DNA from 3 places in the Ureibacillus sp. FSL K6-3587 genome. Region 3 is predicted to be linked to each of the others. Evidence: riboswitches for the same ligand, from Rfam matches in the RefSeq annotation. Region 3 holds a riboswitch; each other region holds the start of a gene.
The links. A riboswitch is a leader RNA that binds a small molecule or an ion and turns the genes downstream of it on or off. The one in region 3 is predicted to bind thiamine pyrophosphate.
Positions count from the first base shown of each region.

Region 1: another riboswitch for thiamine pyrophosphate. It lies ahead of thiT (energy-coupled thiamine transporter ThiT); the one in region 3 lies ahead of thiT (energy-coupled thiamine transporter ThiT).
Region 2: another riboswitch for thiamine pyrophosphate. It lies ahead of thiM (hydroxyethylthiazole kinase); the one in region 3 lies ahead of thiT (energy-coupled thiamine transporter ThiT).

Region 1 is NZ_CP151969.1:2,949,268-2,952,547, forward strand. It holds partial or broken gene NSS77_RS14540 (PTS sugar transporter subunit IIC) at 1-920, opposite strand, end outside; partial or broken gene thiT (energy-coupled thiamine transporter ThiT) at 1,511-2,060, opposite strand; TPP riboswitch at 2,141-2,247, opposite strand; gene NSS77_RS14550 (GatB/YqeY domain-containing protein) at 2,545-2,970, shown strand; gene NSS77_RS14555 (transcriptional regulator) at 3,100-3,261, shown strand.
Region 2 is NZ_CP151969.1:3,049,526-3,052,805, reverse strand. It holds gene NSS77_RS15015 (reverse transcriptase-like protein) at 48-701, shown strand; TPP riboswitch at 799-900, shown strand; TPP riboswitch at 966-1,067, shown strand; gene thiM (hydroxyethylthiazole kinase) at 1,152-1,901, shown strand; gene thiD (bifunctional hydroxymethylpyrimidine kinase/phosphomethylpyrimidine kinase) at 1,901-2,716, shown strand; gene thiE (thiamine phosphate synthase) at 2,709-3,280, shown strand, end outside.
Region 3 is NZ_CP151969.1:1,864,495-1,867,774, reverse strand. It holds gene NSS77_RS09140 (acyltransferase family protein) at 1-749, shown strand, start outside; gene thiT (energy-coupled thiamine transporter ThiT) at 844-1,407, opposite strand; TPP riboswitch at 1,495-1,600, opposite strand; gene NSS77_RS09130 (SMC family ATPase) at 1,665-3,280, opposite strand, start outside.

The sequences.
Region 1 (3,280 bases), 1.1 Mb from region 3:
AATGCTTTTAAAGTTCCAGCCGACCAGATCCAAATATTTCAATGGTCCCACGAATCCAGCGAGACCAAATCCCGCGCTGTACGGTGTTCCCACAATTTGAAGAACCCCTGATAAAACACCGAGAATCGCGGCTGTAATGATCATTGGATAGGCAATGCGCGGCTTCATGAAGAAATTGTGCATTTGAATTTTGGCTGATGCAAGATGGGCGATGGCAGTCCTTAAATTATTCGCTTTATAGGCGGCAATGCACATGCCGACACCTGAAGCCGCCACACCGAGGTTTGCCGCTCCCGCTGCGACCCTGAAATCATAATGGCGGTAGCAACACCGATCGTTGAAATCGGTGAGAGAATCAGAATGGAGAACACCATTGCGATTAACATACCCATGAACACAGGTTGTAAATTTGTTAAGTAGATAATGCCTTCCCCGATGGCCAAACTTGCATCACGGACGTAAGGCAAAATGGCCAAACCGATTAAACCGGGAATGAAAATGGTAAGGGCCGGCATCAATAACAATGTCCAATCCTTCAATTTCACATCTAAGAATTTTACGAATAATGTGGCAAGGGCTGCCGTAATCCCGATATTGATGACCGTTCCAATCCCCGCCATCGTAATGACCCCATTTTCATCCATTGTCGTTACACCGCTGCCGATAAAAGCTGCAAGTCCGATGGAACACATTTGAACCGGATTCAGTTTGAATTGGATTCCAATCAGAACCCCCATAATCACCGGCAGTAAGCTCATCACAAGTACAGAGGCGTTCAAAACGGCGGTCAAGAACGTTTCAAGGGGCCCTGCATGTGGAATAATCAATTTTAATATTTCTCCGACAAGAGCATTAGGGATCAAACAAACCACAATCCCTAAACTCATTCCCGTTAATAATTTACTGAAGAAATCTTTCATCGTTGCAAAACCCTTTCTGTTAGAACTGTTTTAATAGTGGAAATATTGTATATTAATATAGTAAATTATATATAAAAATAATATTTTATCAACTATAAATATTTTGATAATTCATATTAAAGATAAATTTTTGAAGTTTAAACATCCTTTGTTTATAGGTTTAATCGAGTGAAATTAGGTTTGGGAGAGAAAAAAAGGCATCTATTTATTATTTTTTATCAAAATATTTTAGTGAAAGAGAGGTTGGGACAAAAGATAAAAAACACCATTTTCTCCCGGGAGAAAATGGTGTTTTTTTGATAATTGAAGAAAATTGATTTCCGTTCCGGGGACGCTTTCCGCGGGCCCGACTCGAGCCTCCTCGGAGCTCAATCCTTCGCTCCTGCGGGGTCTCGAGAGGGCTCGTCGCAGGAAAGCTTTTGCTTTGCGACTAAGCGTGCGCGACAGGAGCACTCGCCCCGTCACTCCAATCAATTTATTACAAAAAATCTTTTTGCAGCTCGTTCACTTTATTAGTTATGTCCCAGCCTCGTCCGAAAAAGCGGTTAACCCGTTTTTCAGACAGCCCGATCGCAAAATGAAACATCCTATTAGGATGTGGTTGTTTTATTCGTTTCAATGTCAAATCCTTTTCGCTGAATCAACCGGGGTGCGGCTGAAAGGAGAAGTACGATCAAAATCGAGCAGAAAATGGCCGCGCCAATCATCGTTGCACCATTTACGACCAACGAATAGATCACTGGGGACATTCCTTCCGGCGCATATTCCGCCCAGAAAACGACACCCGCAAGAAAATGCCAAAAATACCGGGCGATACTTCCCAGGAAGACGGCCAATACAGCCAAAATCAATCCTTTTGCTTTCTTCTTCTCTGCAAAAAAGGCGATTTGTATCTGTTTATACAATAATCCGGCAAAATATATAGGCATCCCCCGTGGCCACTTGCAACAACCCCCAAATAAACCCGGAAATCACGCTGACAGTGAATCCCCAACGGAAAGCTAAAATGAAGACAGGCAACATGGCACAGGAAACCGACATCCAGGGCCCCAATTGGATCGATGGCAACAAATCCAAAATTAAAGCGAATGCCGCAAAAAACGCCGCTTCAATGAGAGCCTGCAATTTAATTTTTTTCATAAAAAAATTCTCCCCTCCACAAAATGGAAACCTCAAGGGGGAGAATATGTATGGAGAACTCCTCGTCCACCATTCAACATATATCCAAAATCCCACAATCCCTGCGCAAGCATTATCTTACAGGTTCGAAGGGTCAGAACAACGAAAAGTTGTTCACTCTCAGCACAAAGCTCCCCCTGTGGTTTCAATCATGATTTTAATTTTGTCGCTCTAAGTATAGCTTGAAAGATCGTATTTGTACAGGGGATAGGAAGTTTTATATTTAAAAATGGAAAATTCGCTTTTGGTAATCAAATAAAAACAGATCTGTTTAAACCAGAGAAATGCAGGCGGCGTTCGACGATTTTCCTGCCGCATTCTATTATCCATCCTTGTTTGTTGCAGTTTTGAATCCTGGATTAAAAAGCACTTTTTCATTCATGGCGAAAAGAAAATTTATTATAATAATATTCATAAAATCCCATGAAAGGAGAATAATGATCATATGATGAAACAAGCCGTTTTCGAACAACTGAAACAGGCGATGAAAGAAAAGGATGCCGTTGCAAAAGGAGTTCTTACATTATTAAAATCCGCCTTGGATCAAGCGGAAAAAGAAAAAGGTTCCGAACTTTCCCATGAAGAAGAAATTGCGGTTGTCAATCGTGAAGTGAAACAGACCCATCAAGCCCTTGAAGGAGCAAAGCAAGCAGGCCGGGAAGATTTAATCGAAAAGGAAAACCGCAAACTGGAAATTTTGCAAAGTTTCTTGCCAAAACAATTATCTGAAGAGGAAATTGCCAATGTTTTAACAGAAGCAGGCATTTCAAAAGGAATGAATATGGGGGAGGCGATGAAAATCGCAAAACCGCTCCTTGCAGGAAAAGCCGATGGAGCAACGATCGCGAAAGTGGTAAAAAGCCTCATTTAAGATTAAAAAGACTTGTTTAAAAATTTAGACAAGTCTTTCAACTTTTTGTTGACAGCAAAATAAAACTGTACTATATTAGAATCATCAAACAACAACTGTTATAGTACAAATCAAAAAGGAGTGTTTTTTATGACTACTTATCAAGAAGGCTATGAATATTACGTTTCCAAATGTGAACAATTCGGTCTGGAACCAATCAATTTTTCAATTTTCGTTGAGCATCTATCCCAAGAACAATTGGATCAATTCAACGAACATGCACGAAAAACGAAAGAACAAGCAAATGCATAAGAAAATCGCGAATATATTC
Region 2 (3,280 bases), 1.2 Mb from region 3:
CAATTGAAAATACTATTGTAGAAAATAGGGAAAAGGGAGGGGTCTTTTTGAAAATCACAATCGAATGGACGTATCACCACAAGGGTGTGGAAACGGTTTTTCGTTCGGAAGAAATGCCTCCAGCGCACGCACTTTCCGTCGCGGAAGAGCTGATGAAAACCGGAAGAACAAAAAACATTCTTTTTTTGGATGAACATGATTCGACTTGGACATTGAAAGAAATAAAAAAATATATAAAAGAGATGGAAACGGAACCTTCGAATGTGACGGTTTATTTTGATGGCGGATTTAATCTTGAAAGCCGCATATCCGGGTTGGGTTGTGTCATTTATTTTGAGCAAAACGGAAAGAAATATCGGTTGCGGAAAAATTTGACTTTGGATGGTCTTTCTTCCAATAATGAAGCGGAATACGCAGCGCTTCATTTTTCTGTCCAAGAATTGGAGTCTCTTGGCGTCCATCACCAAACGGTCCGATTTATCGGCGATTCGCAAGTGGTGATCAATCAAATGAGCGGTGAATGGCCGGTTTATGAAAAAGAGTTGATGAATTGGGCGGATCGAATTGATGAATATTTGAACCGGCTTGGCATCAAACCCGAATTTGAACCGGTTTCCCGAAAAGAAAATGAAGAAGCGGACCGGTTGGCAAACCAAGCTTTGGATGATATCGAAATAGACGGGAAAATCGAACTGCAATGAATAAATGAATCGAAATAACCAAGTTTGTTAGTTTTATAAAATCATGTAAAATTGAAAAATCCATATGGTATAATGTAGGAAACAACTGAATTATTATGTTTTTTTGCAGGGGTGGCCGAGTGCCTGAGAAGGTGAAAACACCTAACCCTTTGAACCGGATGCAGCCAGTACTGCCGTAGGGAGCAATCCATGAATTCATAGATGGATATTGTGAATTTTTTGCTCTCCAATTACTGGAGAGCTTTTTAATTACATAGGGAATTTTGGAAATTGCAGGGGTGGCCGAGTGCCTGAGAAGGTGAAAACACCTAACCCTTTGAACCTGATGCAGTTAGCACTGCCGTAGGGAGCAATTGAAGATACTTGCAGTCTTTTCAATGCTCTTTTGCGCCGTGCAAAAGAGCATTTTTAAGTTTCAAAAGATTAATCCGGATTGAAAGGAGAAAACAAATGAGCTTATACAAAATCAGACAAAAGAATCCATTGATCCATTGCATTACCAATACCGTGGTGACAAATTTTACAGCAAACGGCTTGCTTGCCATTGGCGTTTCACCTGTCATGTCGGATGAGCCATTGGATGTTGAAGATATGACATCGATTGCCGATGCATTGTTAATCAATATTGGCACATTGAATAAAAATTCAGTGGAAGCCATGTTTTTAGCCGGAAAAAAAGCGAATGAATTGAATATTCCGGTTGTATTGGATCCGGTGGGGGCAGGTGCCACGAAATATCGTAAAGAGGTGTCTGAAAATCTGTTGAGAGAAATCAAGTTTGATTTAATCCGTTGCAATGCCGGTGAATTGGCTGCAATCGCCGGAATCGATTGGCAGGCAAAAGGTGTGGACAGCGGAGAAGGGGAGATGGATATTGTCCTTGTGGCAAAGGATACGGCCAAGAAATTTGGAACAATGGTTGCGGTTTCAGGAAAAGAAGATGTAGTAACGGATGGGGAATGGATTCTTTTTGTCAGCGGCGGCCATGAGTGGATGACGCAGGTGACGGGGACGGGCTGTTTATTGAGCGCCATTTGCGCGGGAGCATTATGTTTGGAAGGGGACAGACTCGAAAATATCCGGAACGTGTTGGCCGATTATAAAAAAGTGGCCGAATTTGCTTCGAAAGAAAAATACCTTGGTTCATTCCAAGTGGAAATCATAAACGGTCTACATCAAATTTCAAGAGGTGAATTATAATGAATATCGTTATGACGATTGCAGGCTCGGACAGCGGTGGAGGCGCCGGCATTCAGGCGGATTTGAAAACATTCCAGGAGCTGAAGGTTTTTGGCACATCCGTCATTACGGCATTGACGGCCCAAAATACGTTGGGTGTGGAAGGGATTTATCCAACAACTCCTGATTTTGTCGAACTTCAAATGAAGGCGGTTTTCGAAGATTTTGATGTAAAAGCCTTGAAAACGGGAATGTTGTTTTCTGCGGATATTATTCAAAGAATCGCGAAAAGCTTGAGGGATCAAGAAGTTCAAATCGTTGTCGATCCGGTTATGATTGCGAAGGGCGGACAAGCGTTGCTGCAAGAAGATGCCGTGCGGGCCATGAAAAAGGAATTGCTGCCGATTGCGAACATTGTCACCCCAAACATCCCGGAAGCGGAAACCATCACCGGCATGAACATTCAAACTGCGGAAGAGATCCGGGAAGCGGCGGAGAAGATTTTGCAGCTTGGAGTTGATTGCGTCGTCATGAAAGGGGGGCATTTGGACGGGCCATCCGCAGTTGATACGGTGTTTTTCAAAGACGGGTCTTCATTCAAAATGAGATCAAAAAGAATCAATACGAAACATACCCATGGGACAGGATGCACTTTTTCTGCAGCCATTACCGCCCATTTGGGAAGAGGGCTGTCTTTGAAGGAAGCCATTATTGAAGCGAAAAAATTTGTCCAAGGGGCAATCGAAAATCCGCTCAATATCGGCCATGGCCATGGACCGACGAATCACTTTGCCCATCGGTTGGGATATGAAGCGGAGGTGGAAATCATTGAATAGAAAAGAGTTGGCGGTTTATTTCATTATGGGAACGGAAAATTGCAAGAGCGAACATCCCCTTGAAGTATTGAAAGATGCATTGCAAGCGGGAATTACTTTTTTTCAACTGAGGGAAAAAGGGAAACAACCGTTAACCGGTGGGGAGCTTGAACAATTTGCCAGGGAATGCCAATCCTTATGCAAACAGTATCAGGTGCCTTTTATCATTAACGATGATGTGGAACTTGCGTTAAAAATTGATGCCGATGGTGTTCATGTGGGACAAGACGATACACCGATCCAAGAAATTCGGGAAAAGTTTCAAAATAAAATTATCGGTGTTTCCGTCCATAATGAAGAAGAATTGGTGAAAGCCGTCCAAAGCGGCGCCGATTATGTGGGCATCGGTCCAATCTATGAAACGAAATCAAAGCCGGATGCAAAAAAGCCTGCGGGAGTGGCTTTTTTAAGGAAGGCTCGTGAAATGTATCCGAATTTCCCCATTGTGGCAATTGGCGGCATCACACCAGCGAACGCACAAAAAGTGAAAGAAGCCGGAGCGGATGGGGTGGCGGTGATTTCCGC
Region 3 (3,280 bases):
TGCCTTTTGTTTTTTGGGCTTTCATCGATGCCGTTGTGATTGAATTACAGTATCGGCATGGCCTTCTTTGGCGATCCTTTTGGAACAATGTGATTTATGGAGAATTTGTCGGCTGGTTTGTATTGGTCATTTTTCAGTTATATTTGCTGTTTTGGATGATGGTCAAATGGAAATGGCCATCCTTTGTCGTGTTGCCAATATGCATCATCATTTATTTTTTGCAGCATCGGCTTTTTGGGACGCCCTATCCTTTCTTCCAGGAAAACCACATGTATGAAAAACTTTATGGAACGGGTTGGTACATATATTTTGCAATGGCATATTTCATTGGTTCAAATTACGAAAAAATTCAACCGTTGTTAATAAAATATCGTATATTCACTTTACTATTTACGGCTCTATCCGCGCTATATATTTGGTATGGTTATAAGTTTGGAATGGTGGAAATCCATTCCCGCAGAATGGATTTGGTTCCGTTTGTCGTCGGAATGACAAATGCGGTTTTGGCTTATGGACAACTCATTCCATCTTATAGAATCATTCGCATCATAAGCAAATATGCATTCATGATTTATCTGATCCATTGGAATGTTCTCTCATTGACGGCCAAGTATTTCGTGGGATTTCTACCCAATGGCTATTTGGCCGTTTTGGGAATGATCATTTTTGCGGTTCTTGTATCGATTATTGTTTCCAAAACCATCTCCTATCTCCCATTTGGAAAATGGATTGTAGGGAAAATTCGATAAACGGACGGCAAAGAAAAACGGATTGGGAACCTTCCGGTGTTCTCAATCCGCTTTTTTTATTGTTCAGAACGCTTTTCAAATCGGCATGTAACCGTTATTCATTTTCTTTTTTTATGAGTCTTGGGCTTGCTGTAAAAATGAATGCCGCCACAATAGCCGTTATGATGATGGCAGGAAGCATATAGGAACCGTTATATACGATGGAATAAATCCAGGCATTTTGATCGCCTGCGTATTCTTTGAAGAAAATCGCTCCGGCAATTGTATGGCAAATAAAGCGCAACAATCCTCCGACAACCGTACCGATCACAACATATAATGCAATTTTCTTTTTGTTATTTTGCAATACGCCGGCCAACACCGGTTTCCGAACAATTGCGGCAAATCCCACAAACGTGAAAGCAAAGATATAATCCAGGATTGCTTGCGCCCAATGGACGATAAACGGATTAATCGTCATGTTCAACAGCCCTATCAGCAAACCCGTAACAAGCCCTGCAGATAGTCCCCAACGAATCGCAATCAAAATAATTGGCAGCATCACTAAACTGATGGATCCGCCCTGGGCCCAAATCGAAAATTTTAATTGGTCCAACACATAACCGATAGCCGCAAAAATGGCAATTTCAATCATCCATAACAGTTTTTGATTTCTCATTCCGCATACTCCTTTCTCTTCGTTATTAAAACGCGAGAGAAGGATAGAAAAGAAAAAGCGTCCGGACAGATCCGAGACGCATTTGTTTCGGTTTCTATCCCACATCCCTACGCAAGTACTAACTTACAGGTTCGAAGGGTTAGTGCATACGGCACACTCTCAGCTGACTTCATCAGCACCCCTTGTGGTACACCTAAAATATTCTGTTGGGAACAATGCCATTTTATCAAATTCTATAAATATTTCAACTTCATGGTTTATTTTAATAGAATTGTTGTTTTGCTGTATCCTTCTTTTTGTTTTTCCACTTGCAACACAGCTGGCATTGCCGATTTTAATTCCTCCACATGGGAAATGACTCCGATCATCCGGCCGGATTTTTGAAGTTCAATGAGCGTGTCGATTGCTTTCATTAAGGATTCTTCATCAAGGGAGCCGAATCCTTCATCAATGAACATTGTTTCAATATTGACATTTCCTTGATAGCTTTGGATCACATCCGCCATACCCAATGCCAGGCTTAAAGATGCATTGAATTTTTCCCCTCCGGATAATGTTTTTACATCCCTCGCTTGTCCTGTATACGTGTCATAGACATCCAACCCTAAACCGCTCGCTCTTCCGTATGATTCAACCCTGTCGGAAACTTGCAAATAATATTGGCCGTTTGATAAGTTTTTCAGGCGCAGGTTGCTTGCTTCGGTAATGAGCTCCAAATAGCCCATTTGCACATAGCGTTCAAAGGATATTTTTTTGCTGTTTTGGCCGCGGAGCAAATTGTAAAGCTCGATGATTTGATTGGATTTTTCCTCCATCCGGAAAATATCGTTTGCGATTCCTTCGAGCTTTTCCGCAAAGTCAATGCAATGCTTTTCGCAAGCTTTGGAATGATTTAAAGCATCCAGGGCTTTTTCATAATTGGACTGAAGCTCTCCCAACTCGTTTTCCGCTTCGGTCAAGTCCATCTTTTCTTTGCCTTTCAGCTTTTCTTCCCCTTCCCTCACTTGCATTTCCAATGAATGAAGCTCTTTCGAATAATCGTCATATTGCTTTTGCAATGATTCCATTTTTTGCGGCGAAAGCCGGGCCTGCAAAAATTCTTCCGTTGAAGCAAAGTTCGCTTCCTTAAGGGCGGAAAGAAACTCTTCTTTCACCCTTTGAACTTTTCTTTGTATATGTCCGACTTGTTCCATTGTTTGTTTAAATGCCTCTTCCACCGCCGCGGTTTGTTTACCCGCTTCCTGGTATGCCATTTGCGCCCGCTCCCAGGATTCTTTTAACTGCCCTTTTAGACGGCTGGCTTCTTGCAATGCAGCTTTCAATTGTGAAAGATCCTTCAATTCTTCAGGAATGGATTTTTTTTGCTGCTCAAGTATTGTTTTTTCCTTCGTATATTTTTCATGTACTTCATTGTATCTTTGCGCACTTTCCTTTTGAAGCTTCCCAACCTGTTCTTTTTCTTCCTGCAGCCTTTTTAGCCGTTTTCTGCCGGAGGAGAGTACTTCTTTTTGTTTTTCCACTTCTTTTACCTTGTTATGAATGGTCTGCAATTGATTGATAAAATGCGATTCTTCAACCATCGGCGCATTCAAGGCAATGAAAGTTTCTTCGATTTCACTCAATTGTTGGCGCTTTGATTCCAATTGACCTTGTACAGCAAATTTATGTTGCTGCGCTTTTTCCAAAGCCGCTCTCAGTTTTTTCAATTCATCCTGCTCTACAATTTCCGTCGTCTCTTTATGTTGGATGTGATGCTCCGTGCTGCCGCAAACCGGGCAAGGCATGCCAGGCTTAAGGCTTGCAGCAAGAATCGCCGCTTGGTTATTCAACCATTTTTCTTCTTCCTTCGCATATAGTTCATGAATTCTCCCAT